Regions from separate parts of the Bradyrhizobium oligotrophicum S58 genome, predicted to be linked through region 1. Evidence: predicted binding sites of a transcription regulator. Region 1 holds the regulator's gene; the other holds the start of a gene.

What was found. The regulator HrcA, encoded in region 1, represses chaperone genes, less so after heat shock. The targets are predictions, from matches to a motif close to GTTAGCACTCNCNNNNNGNGAGTGCTAAC.
Region 2: groES (co-chaperone GroES) is a predicted target of HrcA. The motif match lies at 2,286-2,314, and genes of this name have one in related genera.

The regions. Positions count from the first base shown of each region.
Region 1 covers NC_020453.1:192,765-200,499, reverse strand. Annotated here, with positions in the region: gene rsmI (16S rRNA (cytidine(1402)-2'-O)-methyltransferase) at 1-304, opposite strand, end outside; gene S58_RS00945 (penicillin-binding protein activator) at 607-1,806, shown strand; gene hemW (radical SAM family heme chaperone HemW) at 1,822-2,979, opposite strand; gene rdgB (RdgB/HAM1 family non-canonical purine NTP pyrophosphatase) at 2,966-3,610, opposite strand; gene rph (ribonuclease PH) at 3,607-4,320, opposite strand; gene hrcA (heat-inducible transcriptional repressor HrcA) at 4,500-5,588, shown strand; gene grpE (nucleotide exchange factor GrpE) at 5,724-6,338, shown strand; gene pncA (bifunctional nicotinamidase/pyrazinamidase) at 6,425-7,147, opposite strand; gene S58_RS00910 (hypothetical protein) at 7,326-7,735, shown strand, end outside.
Region 2 covers NC_020453.1:5,345,962-5,353,696, reverse strand. Annotated here, with positions in the region: gene lepB (signal peptidase I) at 1-32, shown strand, start outside; gene groL (chaperonin GroEL) at 198-1,838, opposite strand; gene groES (co-chaperone GroES) at 1,929-2,243, opposite strand; gene S58_RS23110 (usg protein) at 2,624-2,908, shown strand; gene S58_RS23105 (cupin domain-containing protein) at 3,118-3,723, shown strand; gene S58_RS23100 (acyltransferase family protein) at 3,944-5,965, shown strand; gene S58_RS23095 (NupC/NupG family nucleoside CNT transporter) at 5,903-7,153, opposite strand; gene S58_RS23090 (MFS transporter) at 7,271-7,735, shown strand, end outside.

The DNA of each region.
Region 1 (7,735 bases):
ATATCTTTGGCCTGACGGCTTCGGCATTATGTTCATGATAGGCCGCGAGCTCTGCGGCGAGGCCGTATCGCTCGGTCAGCCGCCGCGTGATTCGCGTGTCCTCACAAAGGATGAGGTCGGCGCCGGCCAGGGTTTCCAACGCGCGCAACGTAATGTCGCCGAGATTGCCGATTGGTGTTGCAACGAGATGCAGGCCCGGCTGCGCCTTGGGCGCCGCCACGCAGTGCCCCGCCACAAGATAGGTCCATGTGGTGGAAGATTTGCCGTCGTGCGGCGACGTGTTCAGGATTGCCTTCGCGCCCATCGAGGTAATTTAAAGGGCCTGACGCGGGAATGCCACAGGGGAACGGCTATGCGCCGTATTGAAGTTCCGATCAGTCCGCGCGAGAGCCGTTCATCGGAGCTTCAGTTGCGAAACCGCAGAGGAATCGGGGGGCCGTGCAAGCGGGGGATATGCCGTGCAAAACGTCGAATTGATCGGCCGTGTGGCGCTGACAGCCTTTTGTTTTGCTTAACTATTCGTCGACAATATGAGTGAATCAGCACGGCCCTGAGGGCGTGCGATTGGGGAACTTCTGGCCGGACTCGGCCGAACGAAGAGATGCCATGGTGGGCCCGCGTCATCCCAAGTCTCACGGTCCGGGAGCCCATGCGGTTGCCCGGCGAACGGCGCTTGGCCTGATCATCGGCGCGCCGCTGCTGTCGGCATGCTCCGGCGTGCAAAATCCGTTCGAGCAGTCGGTCGCCCCAGCGGGGCCGCCGCAGCAGCCGGCGGTCGCCGGCAATGGCCAGGTCAAGGTCGGGCTGATTCTGCCGCTGTCGGCGTCCGGCAATGCCGGCGTGGCCGCGCAGTCGATGAAGAACGCGGCCGAGATGGCGCTCGCCGAGTTTCAGAACCCCAACATCCAGCTCCTGATCAAGGACGATGCGGGCAGCCCGCAAGGGGCGCAGCAAGGCGCACAACAGGCCTGCGATGAAGGCGCGGAGATCCTGCTCGGGCCGCTGTTCGCGGGCTCCGTGCCGGCGACCGCCCAGGTGGCGCGCACGCGCAACATCTCGGTGATCGCGTTCTCGACCGATTCGAGCGTGGCCGGCCGCGGCGTCTATCTCCTCAGCTTCCTGCCGGAGTCCGATGCCAGCCGGATCGTCGACTACTCGGCCGGCGTCGGCAAACGCTCGTTCGCGGCGCTGCTGCCCGACAACGCCTACGGCACCGTCGTCGAGGGCGCGTTCAAGACGGCGGTCAGCCGCCGCGGCGGACGCATCGTGGCGTTCGAGAAATATTCCGGCGATCGCACCATGGCGGCACGCAACGTGGCGCAAGCGCTCGGCGGTGCCGACGCGCTGCTGCTGGCCGATGACGGCGAAGCGGTCGTCGCGACGGCGGATGCACTCACGACCGCCGGCGCGAATTTGCGCAACATCCAATTGCTGGGCACCGGGCTGTGGGACAATCCGCGCGTCTACAACAGCGCCAGCCTGCAGGGCGGCCTCTACGCCGCGCCGGATCCCGCAGGCTTCCGCGCCTTCGCCGGCCGTTACCGCACGCGCTTCGGCGGCGATCCCGTGCGCACGGCGACGCTGGCCTATGACGCCGTGGCGCTGGTCGCGGCGCTGGCGCGCACCCAAGGCAATCAGCGCTTCGCGCCGGACGTCCTGACCAATGCGTCGGGCTTTGCCGGCATCGACGGGCTGTTTCGTTTCCGCAGCGACGGCACCAATGAGCGCGGGCTGGCGGTCATGCGTGTCGGCTCGGGGGGCGGTCAGGCGGTGGCCGGCGCGCCCAAGAGCTTCAGCGCGACCTGAGGTCGATCGCCCGCCTCAGGCGGCGAGATCGGCGACGACGGCGTCGAGCACGGGAAAGCCGTCCTGCGTCACGCGCAGCCGGCCGTTCGGATCGACGATGATGGCGCCTTCTTCGCGCAACAGCGCGATGCGGCGCGGATCGAGCGATCGTCCCGAGATCGCGGCATAGCGCCGGGGATCGATGCCTTCGGCGAGGCGCAGCCCCATCAGCAGGAATTCGTCGGCGCGCTCCTCGCGGTTGAGCTGATCGTCGGTCATGACGCCATGCCCGTTGGACTCGACCCGCATCAGCCAGGCCTCCGGCCGCTTGTCGGTCGCGGTGGCGTGCCGGATGCCGTCGATGTCGAGCCGGCCATGGGCGCCGGGACCGATGCCGGCATATTCCTGGCCGCGCCAGTAGACGAGATTGTGCCGGCACTCCGCGCCGGGGCGGGCGTGATTGGAGATCTCATAGGCCGGCAGGCCATGACGGCCGCAAACGTCCTGCGTGACGTCGTACAGCGTGCGCGCCAGACCTTCGTCCGGCGTCTTCAATTTGCCGGCAGCGTGCAGGCCGAAGAACGGCGTGCCCTCTTCGATGGTGAGCTGATAGAGCGACAGATGCTCGGCCGCCTCGCCGATTGCGCGCGTCAGCTCCTCGGTCCACATCGCGGGGGTCTGGTCGGGGCGTGCATAGATCAGGTCGAAGGAATAGCGATCGAAGGCGCCGCGGGCGATGGCGACGGCGTTCATCGCCTCCTCGGCGGTGTGCAGTCGTCCCAGCATCTTGAGCGACGCATCGTCCATCGCCTGGACGCCGAGCGAGACCCGGTTGACGCCGGCCGCGCGATAGCCGGCAAAGCGCGTTGCCTCGACGCTGGTCGGATTGGCCTCCAGCGACACCTCGACATCGCCAGCGACGCGCCAATGTTTGCCGATCGCATCGAGAATGGCGCCGACGGTCTGCGGCTGCATCAGCGACGGCGTGCCGCCGCCGAGGAAGATCGAGGTGACGGTGCGCGGCCCGGTGCGGGCGGCGGTGGTCGCGATCTCCTGGGCGAAGGCGCGGGCGAAGCGGTCCTGGTCGATGGCGGCGTGCCGGACGTGGCTGTTGAAGTCGCAATAGGGACATTTCGACAGGCAGAACGGCCAGTGCACATAGACGCCGAACGCTTCGCTGTCAGCGCTGGTCAAGGCAGATCTCCGCGAGCTTCACGAAGGCGCGCGCCCGATGCGACAGGCCGAGGCCGAGCGGCGGCAGGCCGTGCTTCTCGATGCTCGTCATCTCGCCGAAAGTGCGATCGTGATTGTCCGGCAGGAACATCGGGTCGTAGCCGAAGCCGGCCGTGCCGCGCGGCGGCCACACCAAGGTGCCGTCGACGCGCGCTTCGACCTGTTCGATATGGCCGTCCGGCCAGGCCACGCACAGCGCCGAGACGAAATGTGCACCGCGCTTGCCGGCATCCGTCGCGCCGCGCTCCTGCAGCAGGCGCTCGATCCGCGTCATTGCCGCGGTGAAATCCTTGTCCGGCCCTGCCCAGCGTGCGGAGTAGATGCCGGGTGCGCCGTCGAGCGCGTCGACGACGATGCCTGAATCGTCGGCGAAGGCCGGCAGCTGCGCCGCCTCCGCCGCGGCCACCGCCTTGATCCGCGCATTGGACTCGAACGTGTCACCGGTCTCGTCGGGCTCGCCCAGCCCGAGCTCGCCGGCCGAAACGGCCTCGATGCCGTAGGGCGCCAGCAGCTCACGCATCTCGGCCAGCTTGCCGGGATTGTGGGTTGCGATGACGATGCGCCCCGAGAGCTTGCGGTGCGGACTGCTCACGCGACCGCCAGCTTCTGCAGATCGACCAGCCGGGCGACGCCTTTGCGCGCGAGCGCCATCAGCGCCAGGAATTCGGCCTCGGTGAACGGCGTCTTTTCTGCCGTGCCCTGGACCTCGATGATGCGGCCGTCGCCGGTCATGACGAAATTGGCGTCGGTCTCAGCCTCGGAATCCTCAGCGTAATCCAGATCGAGCACCGGCGTGCCATTGTAGATGCCGCAGGAGATCGCGGCGACGTTGGCGCGCAGCACCTCGGTCTTGATCATGTTGCGCGACTTCATCCACTTGATGCAGTCGGCCAGCGCCACCCAGGCGCCGGTGATCGATGCCGTCCGGGTGCCGCCATCGGCCTGCAGCACGTCGCAATCGACCGTGATCTGGCGCTCACCGAGCGCTTCCAGGTCGATGGCGGTGCGCAGCGAGCGCCCGATCAGGCGCTGGATTTCGACCGTGCGGCCGGTCTGCTTGCCGGCGGAGGCCTCGCGACGGGTCCGCTCCAGCGTGGCGCGCGGCAGCATGCCGTATTCGGCCGTGATCCAGCCGCGCCCCTGGCCCTTGAGCCAGGGCGGCAGCCGGTCTTCCAGGGTGGCGGTGACCAGCACATGGGTGTCGCCGAACTTCACCAGGCAGGAGCCCTCGGCGTATTTAACGACGCCGCGTTCCAGGCTCACGGCCCGCAGTTCATCCGGTGCACGGCGGCTCGGCCGCATGATTCTCTCCGTGAAAGAGGCAAAAGAGGGTGTTTGGACGGCCTTGTAGGAGCCGGGACCGGCAGCGGCAAGGGTTTATCAGGGGACCGTCGTCGCGCCGGGAGCCCCCTCCTCATGACCCGCTTGCCACCGAGCCGCCGCATGGACACATTATAGGCAAGTGGGGAGGAGAGTCTCTGGTGGCCCACCACGATCCGATCAACCTGATGACACCGCCTGCAGGGCTTGCGCAGCTCAACGAGCGGTCGCGCGAGATCTTTCGGCAGATCGTCGAAAGCTATCTCGCGACCGGCGAGCCGGTCGGCTCGCGCAACATCTCGCGCCTGATCGCGGTTCCATTGTCGCCAGCCTCGGTGCGCAACGTGATGGCCGATCTCGAGCAGCTCGGCCTGATTTTTGCGCCACATACCTCGGCCGGCCGCCTGCCCACCGAGGCGGGCTTGCGCTTCTTCGTCGATGCCCTGATGCAGGTCGGGGACATGACCGAAGCCGAGCGGCAATCGATCCAGAGCCAGCTTGCGTCCGTCGGCCGGGCGCAGTCGGTCGAGGCTGCACTCGACGAGGCGCTGACGCGGCTGTCCGGTCTGACCCGCGCCGCTGCCGTCGTTCTGACCGCAAAATCCAACACAAGGCTGAAGCACATCGAATTCGTCCGGCTGGAACCCGAGCGCGCGCTCGTCGTGCTGGTCGGCGAGGACGGACAGGTCGAAAACCGGGTGCTGGCGCTGCCGCCGGGCGTGCCGTCCTCGGCGCTGACCGAGGCGTCGAATTTCCTCAATGCCAGGATCAGGGGGCGGACGCTGGCGGAAGCGCGGCTCGAGCTCGAGACGGCGCTGACGCATGATCGTGCCGAGCTCGATCAGCTGACGCAGAAGGTGATCGCCGCCGGCGTCGCGAGCTGGTCCGGCGGCGACAGCGACGATCGCCAGCTGATCGTGCGTGGCCACGCCAACCTCCTGGAGGATCTGCACGCGCTCGAAGATCTCGAACGGGTCAGGCGCCTGTTCGATGATCTCGAGACCAAGCGCGGCGTCGTCGATCTCCTGGGACGCGCAGAGAGCGCGGAAGGGGTCCGCATCTTCATCGGCTCCGAGAACAAGCTGTTCTCATTGTCGGGATCGTCGACGATCGTCTCGCCTTACACTGATGCCACCGGGCGCATCGTCGGCGTGCTCGGCGTCATCGGTCCCACCCGATTGAACTATGCAAGGGTGATTCCGACCGTCGACTATGCCGCGCGTCTCGTCAGCCGACTGCTGGGTGGCTGACGAATGAGATGGTTAACCCGCCGACAGCGCCACCGGCGCGTTCGTTAGGTCGCGCTTGATTTTCGCTGCCTAAAGCACGATATCCCGCCCGACATCCCAAGAACCCGTTCAGCCGAATTTGCGAGAAGTCTGTCCATGACCGATCCCGACCTGCACAAGAATGATCCGGAAAACCCGGCGCAGGCCAGCGAACCCGTCGTCTCCAAGCCGTACATCATGCCCGACGATCCCGAGACCGGCTCTGCCGAGGCCTTCGCCAAGGAAGCGGCCGACGCGCGTGACAAGATGCTGCGCACGCTGGCCGAGATGGAGAATCTGCGCAAGCGGACCGCCCGTGAAGTCGCGGATGCGCGCCTGTACGGCATCACCGGCTTTGCGCGCGATGTGCTCGACATTGCCGACAATCTGCAGCGCGCGCTCGACGCAGTGCCGGAGGAAACCCGTGCCAATGCCGATGCCGGCCTCAAGTCGTTGATCGAGGGCGTCGAGCTGACCGAACGCTCCCTGCTCAACACGCTGGAGAAGAACGGCGTCAAGAAGTTCGACCCCACGGGGCAGAAGTTCGACCCCAACTTCCAGCAGGCGATGTACGAGGTCCCGGATCCCTCCGTTCCCTCCGGCACCGTGGTGCAGGTCGTGCAGGCCGGCTTCATGATCGGCGAACGTATTCTGCGCCCCGCGCTGGTCGGCGTGTCCAAGGGGGGCGCGAAGCCTGCGCCCGCCAACGACCAGTCCAACAGCGCCGCCTGACGGACGCTGGCCGATCCCGGAAATCGAAAAAGCCACGGGCGTTGCGCCCGTGGCTTTTTGTTTGGGCCAAGACGTGTCGCGCGAGGCTATACCGCGATGTCTTCGGAGCCGATCCGCTTGACGCCGGCGGCGGCCATGTCGGTCCAGGCTTTCGCGAGCGAGCCCTGGGTGTCGATGCCGCGGCAGGCGTCTTCGATCACATAGGTGTCGAGACCCGCCTTGCGCGCGTCGAGCGCGGTCCAGGCCACGCAGAAATCGGTCGCCAATCCCGCCACGAATACGCGGGCAATGCCGCGCGCCTTCAGATAGGCGGCGAGGCCCGTGCTGGTCTTGCCGTCGGCTTCGGTGAAGGCCGAGTAGCTGTCGACGTCGTTGTGGAAGCCCTTGCGCAGAATGAGCTCGGCCTGCGGGATTGCGAGATCCTTCGACAGCGCCGCGCCGTCGGTGCCCTGCACGCAATGATCCGGCCACAGCACCTGCTTGCCATAAGCGAGATCGATCAGCTCGAACGGCTTCTTGCCAGAATGGCTGGAGGCAAACGAGACATGTCCCGGTGTGTGCCAGTCCTGCGTCAGGACCACGTTGCTGAACGCCTTCGCGATCCTGTTGATGACCGGCACGACCTGCTCGCCGTCCTTCACGGCGAGGCTGCCGCCGGGCAGGAAGCAGTTCTGGACGTCGATCACGAGCAGCGCCGATGCGTCGTCCGGCTTGATCGACGCGGCCGCCGCATCGGCGCGGTTGGCCATTGCTGCTGCAAACGCCGAGCTGCCGAGCGCCCGGAGGATCTGTCGTCGGTTCATCCTCATCCCTGTGGTCCGAGACACGACGCGCCAATCCGTCGGCGGGCACATGACGCACCAGGCCTCGATGAGGCCGGCCATGACCGCCCGACGATAAACCAAAAATTGTCGCGGCAGAAATAAACAATCGATTAAAGGTGCCTCGGTATGGTCCGTAAATCAACGGGGAACAGCAACCGGCACCATGACCATCGATGTCCAGGCGGATGGCGGCTTCGTTCTGCAGCCGGTCAAGACTGCAGAACGATGGTCGGGCCTGACGGGCTGGCTGGTCCTCGTCACTGTCTTCGCCGTCGGTATCTTGATGCGGCAGCTGGTTGCCGCGAACAGCGACGTGAGCTGGCTCCTGATCGCCGGCGAGCGCTGGCTGGAGGGCCAGCGGCTCTATTCGGAGATCCTGGAGACCAACCCGCCGATGGCGGTCCTGGTCTACGTCCCGGGCATCCTGCTCGCGCGGGCGTTGGATCTTCCCGCTGAACGCGTCGTCGATGCGATGGTGATGATTGCCGTGGTGCTGTCGCTCGGGCTCAGCGCCTCGATTTTGCGACGCTCGACCGCGCTGTCCGCTGGCCAGAGGTGGCCGCTCGCGATCAC
Region 2 (7,735 bases), 3.1 Mb from region 1:
GCTTCGAGCGGATCGGGACGATGGTGAGGTAGCGGCGGTCGCAGATGTCGTAGCCCGCATGAGCGAAGCGACATGCGGGTTCACCAGCACGGCTCGTGAGGCCCCGGATGTCGCTTCGCTCATCCGGGCTACGTCACAAACAAAAAGGGCGCGGCTTGCGCCGCGCCCTTCGTGTGTCTTCGCGAGGAAGGCTGGACTTAGAAGTCCATGCCGCCCATGCCGCCGCCCGGAGGCATCGCGGGGCCGCCGGCGTTCTTCTTCGGCAGCTCGGCGACCATGGCCTCGGTCGTGATCAGCAGCGCAGCCACGGAGGCGGCGTTCTGGATCGCGGCGCGAACCACCTTGGTCGGGTCGATGATGCCCTTGGAGACCAGGTTGACGTACTCGCCGGTCTGGCTGTCGAAGCCATAGGCGTACTGGTCCTTCTCCAGGATCTTGCCGACGATGACCGAGCCGTCCTCGCCCGCGTTGATCGCGATCTGGCGGGCCGGGGCGGAGAGCGCCTTGCGGACGATCTCGATGCCGGTCTTCTGGTCGTCGTTCTTGGTGCGCAGGCCCTTGAGCTGCTCGGAGGCACGGAGCAGGGCGACGCCGCCGCCCGGCAGGATGCCTTCCTCGACAGCCGCGCGGGTCGCATGCATCGCGTCATCCACGCGATCCTTGCGCTCCTTGACCTCGACCTCGGTCGCGCCGCCGACGCGGATCACCGCGACGCCGCCCGCGAGCTTGGCCAGACGCTCCTGCAGCTTCTCACGGTCGTAGTCCGAGGTGGTCTCCTCGATCTGCGCCTTGATCTGCTGAACTCGCGCCTCGATGTCGGCCTTCTTGCCGGCGCCGTTGACGATGGTGGTGTTCTCCTTGTCGATCATCACCTTCTTGGCGCGGCCGAGCATGGAGAGGTTGACGTTCTCGAGCTTGATGCCGAGGTCTTCCGAGATCGCCTGGCCGCCGGTCAGGATCGCGATGTCCTGCAGCATGGCCTTGCGGCGATCGCCGAAGCCCGGCGCCTTGACGGCGGCGACCTTCAGGCCGCCACGCAGGCGGTTGACGACCAGGGTGGCCAGAGCCTCGCCCTCGACGTCCTCGGCGACGATGACCAGCGGCTTGCCGGTCTGCACCACGGCCTCGAGCAGCGGCAGCAACTCGTTCAGCGACGACAGCTTCTTCTCGTTGATCAGGATGTAGGCGTCATCCATCTCGACGCGCATCTTGTCGGCGTTGGTGACGAAGTAGGGCGAGATGTAGCCGCGGTCGAACTGCATGCCCTCGACGACGTCGAGCTCGGTCTCGAGCGACTTGGCTTCCTCGACGGTGATGACACCCTCGTTGCCGACCTTCTTCATCGCGTCGGCGAGGAACTTGCCGATCTCGGCATCGCCGTTCGCCGAGATGGTGCCGACCTGGGCGATCTCGTCGTTCGACGTGACCTTCTTGGAGTTCTTGACGAGGTCGGCCACGACCGCCTCGACCGCGAGGTCGATGCCGCGCTTCAGATCCATCGGGTTCATGCCGGCGGCAACGGCCTTGGCGCCCTCGCGGACGATGGCCTGGGCCAGCACGGTCGCGGTGGTGGTGCCGTCGCCGGCCGCGTCAGCGGACTTCGAGGCGACCTCGCGCACCATCTGCGCGCCCATGTTCTCGAACTTGTCGTCGAGCTCGATCTCCTTGGCGACGGTGACGCCGTCCTTGGTGATGCGGGGAGCGCCGAACGACTTGTCGAGGACGACGTTGCGGCCCTTCGGACCGAGCGTGACCTTCACGGCATTGGCGAGGATGTCCACACCGCGCAGCATGCGGTCGCGGGCTTCGACGCCGAACTTCACGTCTTTCGCTGACATATTGGGTTTCCCTGAGTTGAACTATTCGTCTCACCCTCGGAAAGGGCGCCCGCAGGCGCTCCTCAGGGGTGAGCGTTGAGCGGGTTTGGCTTAGGCGGCCTTCTTCTTTGCCGCGGTGTCGGTGATCACGCCCATGATGTCGCTTTCCTTCATGATGAGCAGCTCCTGGCCGTCGATCTTGACCTCGGTGCCCGACCACTTGCCGAACAGCACGCGATCGCCGACCTGGACGTCGAGCGGGACCAGCTTGCCGCTCTCGTCGCGGGCGCCCGGGCCCACCGCGATCACTTCGCCCTGCGAGGGCTTTTCCTTGGCCGAGTCGGGAATGATGATGCCGCCAGCGGTCTTCTCTTCGGCGTCGATGCGCTTGACCACGACGCGGTCGTGAAGCGGACGGAAAGCCATACGGTCCTCCTAATTTATTGAGGCGATTTCAGTTTCTGGGATTTTGGCAGTCGGCGCCGGCGAGTGCCAGCACGCAGGCTGGAGATAAGCGAGAGTTCTATGCCGAGCAAGGGCTTGTAGCAGAAAAATTGGCAGTCGAACGCGGGCTCTGCCAAAGCGCTCCGATATCGTTAATGGCGGCGGAACGGATCGTGAAACCCCGTATTAGCACCCGGGCTAAGTCGCTGCTAATGCAGCATATTTCAACAGCCCGTTAAACATTTAGGCTTGTGATGGATTGATGACATGCGTCACATTTCTTGACGAGTGAGCGCATCTTCGCCGGCTGGCTCCAATCCCGGTCGCCACACCGGACATGCGCTCCAGAAACGGAGGTTGGCATGGCGTCGAAGGGTGAAGTTTCCGAGGACTTTCGGAAACAGGTCTTGGGTTACGGGCTGACGACCGCGCAGATCCTGTATCGGATGCCGGATCACCGCTCGCTGCTGCAGACCTACGTCTGGCAGAACTACGACCTGTTCCCGAAATTCCCGGCTCTGAAGGATTTCCTGGCGTTCTGGGAGGAGAAGATCGAGGGCCCCTTGTACTCGGTCACGGTGGCGCATTCCAAGCTGATCAAGCCGGCCGAGCTGCGCGCCGTCGACGGCGTGTTCGTGCTGCATTGAGTTGACGGCGCGTTGGTCGCTCTACCAACGCTGTCATTCCGGGGCGCGCGAAGCGCGAGCCCGGAATCCATCGGGCGGCAGAACGTGCGGAGCAATGGATTCCGGGCTCGTGCTTCGCACGCCCCGGAATGACGACCTCTCGTCGTGGCTCTGCTGAGCTTCTCCAATGTGTGCTAACCTTGCATCGAGGACTCGCAGGGGAGAGCACCATGGCCACGAAGAGCCGCACCACCAAGCCCGCATCGCGTGCCGCCGCCAAGGCCGCATCGCTGAGGACTGGCAAGAGCAGCAAGGCGACGGCGAAGGCCGTCACGAAGACCAACACCAGGACGCTCGCGAAAGTGCCGGCCAAGCCGGGCGCGGCCGCCGCGCCGTCCGCGCGCAATGCGCTCGTCAGCCAGGGACGGCTGGCGCCGGCGCCGCGGCGGCCGAAGCAGAAGGTCGCGATCAGCCATCACCGCGAGGAGGACTTCAAGGCCGACGGCCTGCGCACCTACGCTGTCTACCGCGACCTCGGCATTGCCCACGCAACCCACGGCCTGGCGCGGGCGCACGTCATCCGCATGCTGCCGCCGTGCAATCCGCACGAGGTGTCGAAGCTGCACACCCATGCCGTCGACTTCCAGATGGTCTATGTGCTGAAGGGCTGGGTGAAGAGCTATCTCGAAGGCGTCGGCGAGACGCTGATGAAAGAAGGCAGCTGCTGGACCCAGCCGCCGAAGATCCGGCACATGATCCTCGACTATTCCAACGACGTCGAGCTGCTCGAAGTGATCCTGCCGGCCGACTTCAAAACGGTCGAACTGTCGACGTAAAGCCGACAGAAATGGATGGAAACATTAGCGTGCGATGGACGGCGGTCCCATCGCGCGTGTGTGTCGACATCCAGTCTCGCGTCATTGGGACGGATGGGCCGGCGACGGATCCGTCAGACGTGTTCGCCGTGGGCTTGCGTAAGGCTGACCCGTCCCGTTGCCGCCCTTTGTCGTCCAGTTCGCTCCAAGGAGCACGATCGCGCCGCGAATGCGCGCATCGATGCAGCCCCGTATCGCCGGCGCGCGCGCAGCTTCAGATTCACCTCCCGCTCATCGCGAGGACATCGATTGGCTGCGCGCCATTGCGGTGCTCTCCGTCGTCGCATTTCACTTCGAGGCGCCCGCGATCTTCGGCGGCTTCGTCGGCGTCGACATCTTCTTCGTGATCTCCGGCTACCTGATCACCGGCATCATCGCGTCGGAGATGGCGCAGGCGCGCTTTTCGTTCGCGCAATTCTACGAGCGGCGGGTGCGACGGCTGCTGCCGGCGCTCTACGTCATGGTGGCATTCGCGGCGATCCCTGCGTCGCAGGACATGCTGAGCTCCGAGCGCGTCGAGTTCTTCCGGTCCGCGGCCGCCGTCGTCACCTTCACCTCGAACATCTTCTTCTGGCTGCAGTCCGGCTATTTCGACCACGCGGCGGTCGAGAAGCCGCTGCTGCATACCTGGTCGCTGGCGGTCGAGGAGCAGTTCTATCTGGTGCTGCCGGTGGTGGTCTGGGCCGTGCTGCGGCTGGCGCGTGGGCGCCGGCTGGCGCTGCCGCTCACCCTGGCGCTGCTTGCTGCAGGCTCGTTCGTGCTCGGCCTGATGCTGATGCGAGGCAACGCATCTGCGAGCGCGTTCTTCCTCAGCCCGCCGCGTGCCTGGGAATTCCTGCTCGGCAGCCTCGTTGCGGTTTCAGGCCTGCCCGCATTGCGTCCCGGCCTGGCGCAGCGCCTCGCTCGCGCGCTGTCGCTGCTGCTGATGGCGATCCCGATCCTGTCGTTGCGTGCCGGACCGGGCTTCCCCGGCGTCAACGCGCTCGCGCCATGCCTCGGCGCCGCGCTGTTCCTGTGGAGCGGGGTGGGCGTTGCCAACGTGCCGCGCAGCCGGCTGTCGCCGCTCAATGTGGCGGCGTTCTTCGGCGGCATCTCCTATTCGCTGTATCTCTGGCACTGGCCGCTGTTTGCGTTTGCGCGCTTCGCCAAGCCCGGTCTCGCACTCGAGGGCTGGGAGCGGGCGGCCTTGTTCGCCCTGACGGTCGCTGTGGCCACGCTGTCCTGGCGCTTCGTCGAGCAGCCATTCCGGACGCGGCAACTCGCGCCGACACCGCGCGCCGCCTTCGGCCTGGCCGCGCTGGCGAGCCTGCTGCTGCTCGTCGGCAGCGGCGTAGGCCTGCTGCGCGCCGGGTCCGCGTCTGACGACGACCGCGCGGCGCAGCGCTACGATGCCTATAACAGCTATGACATGAAGCCGGTCTATCGCTACGGCACCTGCTTCACGACACCGGACGGCCGCGTGCCCGCAGAGTGTCTCCGTCCGGTGACCGGCAAGACCAACGTCCTGCTGTGGGGCGACAGCTTTGCCGCGCACTACTATCACGGCCTCGCAGCTCACCTCGATCCACGCACCGTCAACATCATGCAGGCGAGCCAGCCGACGTGCATGCCGACCTTCAGCGCGGAGACACAGGGCGTCGCGTCCTGCCGCGCCTTCGCAAGCCAGATGCGAGACTATTTCGCGCAAGCGCGGCCCGATCTCGTGGTGATGTCGGCCGATTGGCTCGAGAATGCGCGGCCGCCGCGCTTTCCGGGCATGCTGCGCGACCTCAGACAGACCATCGGACGCCTTCAGGACGCGGGCATTCCGGTGGTGCTGCTCGGCCCATCCGTGCAGTTTCGGGCGCGGCTGCCATCCATGCTGGCGCGCGCGACCTTGCGCGGCGTGACACCCGACGGTGCGACGTTCGTCCGGTCGGATATCTTTGCGCTGGACGCGGCGATGCAGGCGGCGCTGCCGACGGGCGAGGGGCTCTCCTACGTCTCGATCCTGTCGATCGTCTGCGAGAACGGGCGCTGTCCGCTCACCGCGGGCGATGTCCCGCTCTCCTTCGACCATGCGCATCTCACGGCGGAAGGCTCGGATGCGGTGATGGCGAGGGTCGCCCCGCTGCTGCAGCCGGACAACACCGAGCTCGGCTCACGTCAGCAGGCCGACGATGGCTCCCATCAGACAGGTGGTGAGGGTGCCCGAGACGATTGATTTGAGGCCGAGCGCATTGATCTCGTCGCGCCGCGTCGGCGCCATCGTCCCGAGGCCGCCGATCATGATGCCGAGGCTGGCGAAGTTGGCGAAGCCGCACATCGCATAGAGCATGATCAGCCGCGCGCGGGGGTCGATCGCGGTGGTGTCGAGCTTGGCGAGCTCGACATAGGCGATCAGCTCGTTCAGCACCGTCTTGGTGCCCATCAGGCTGCCGGCGGTGACGGCCTCCGACCACGGCAGGCCCATCAGCCAGCACACCGGCGCCATGACGAGGCCGAGCAGCCGCTGCAACGAGATGTCGGCGCCGCCGATCGCGGGCAACAGCGACAGGATCGCATTGGCGAGATGAACCAGCGCGACCAGCACCAGCAACAGCGCGACGATGTTCATCAGCAGTTCGAGCCCGGCGCTGGTGCCCTTGACGATGGCATCCATCGTCGACGTGGCCTGCGTGTCGGGGTCGCCGAGCGTGCCGCCGGTGAGCTGCTTCGACGTCTCCGGCACCATGATCAGGCTGATCAGAATCGCAGCCGGTGCGCCTAGCACCGAGGCGATCACGAAATGCGCGGCGGCATCGGGAATGAGCGGAGCAAGAAGCGTCGCATACAGCACCAGCACGGTTCCGGCGATGCCGGCCATGCCGCCGGTCATGACCAGGAACAATTCGCTGCGCGTCATCTGCGCCAGATAGGGCCGGATGAACAGCGGCGCTTCCACCATGCCGAGGAAGACGTTGGCAGCGGTCGACAGGCCGACGGCGCCGCCGACGCCGAGCGTGCGCTCCAAGAGCCACGCCATGCCGCGCACCAGCGGCGGCAAGACCCGCCAATAGAACAAGAGCGTCGTCAGCACGCTCATGACCAGCACGATCGGCAGCGCCTGGAAGGCGAGCACGAAATCGGCGCCGGGGGCCTTCAAGTCGAAGGGCAGGGCGCCGCCGCCGACATAGCCGAACACGAACGATGTGCCGGCGCGCGAGGCCGAGGAGATGGCGCCGACGGCGTCGTTGATGGCGCCGAAGGCGCGAGCCACCGTCGGGACCTTGAGCAGGACGACCGCGGTCAGGATCGTCACCACCAGCCCGAGCGCGGCTTGTCTCAGCGACACCGCGCGCCGGTTTTCGCCGAGCGCCCATGCGATCGCGAGCAGCGCGACGATCCCGAACGCCGATTGCAGCTGAAGCATCAGATCCCCCAAACCCGCCCGATTATGAGCTGATGGAACGGCCCCGCGCAATGCCGTGCGGCCATGCGCGGGGCTGCAATTGACAAGCGCAGGAGCCTGCGTCACGCAGGCGCCATCATGTCGACCACCGTCCCGATCGGCGCGCGCGATCTGCTGAAGCAAAGCGCGTTCCTGCTGTTCCTGTCGTCCCGCAGCCTGTCGCGGTTCGCGAGCCAGATCGCCGCGGTGGCGATCGGCTGGCAGGTCTACGATCTCACCGGGCGCGCCTTCGATCTCGGCATGGTCGGGCTGATCCAGTTCCTGCCAACGGCCCTGCTCGTGTTCGCGGCCGGCAGTGCCGCCGACCGCTTCCAGCGCAAGCGCGTCGTGCAGCTTTGTCAGCTCGCCGAGGCGCTCACCGCGCTCTATCTGTGCTGGGGCGCCTATGCCGGCCAGCTCGGCGAATTGCAGCTGTTCGCAGCCGTCTTCGTGCTCGGCATCGCCGGTGCGTTCGAGAGCCCGGCCACCGCCGCGCTGCTGCCGCTGATCGCGCCATCGGGCACGTTGCAGCGGGCGAGCGCGCTGTCGAGCGGCGCGGCGCAA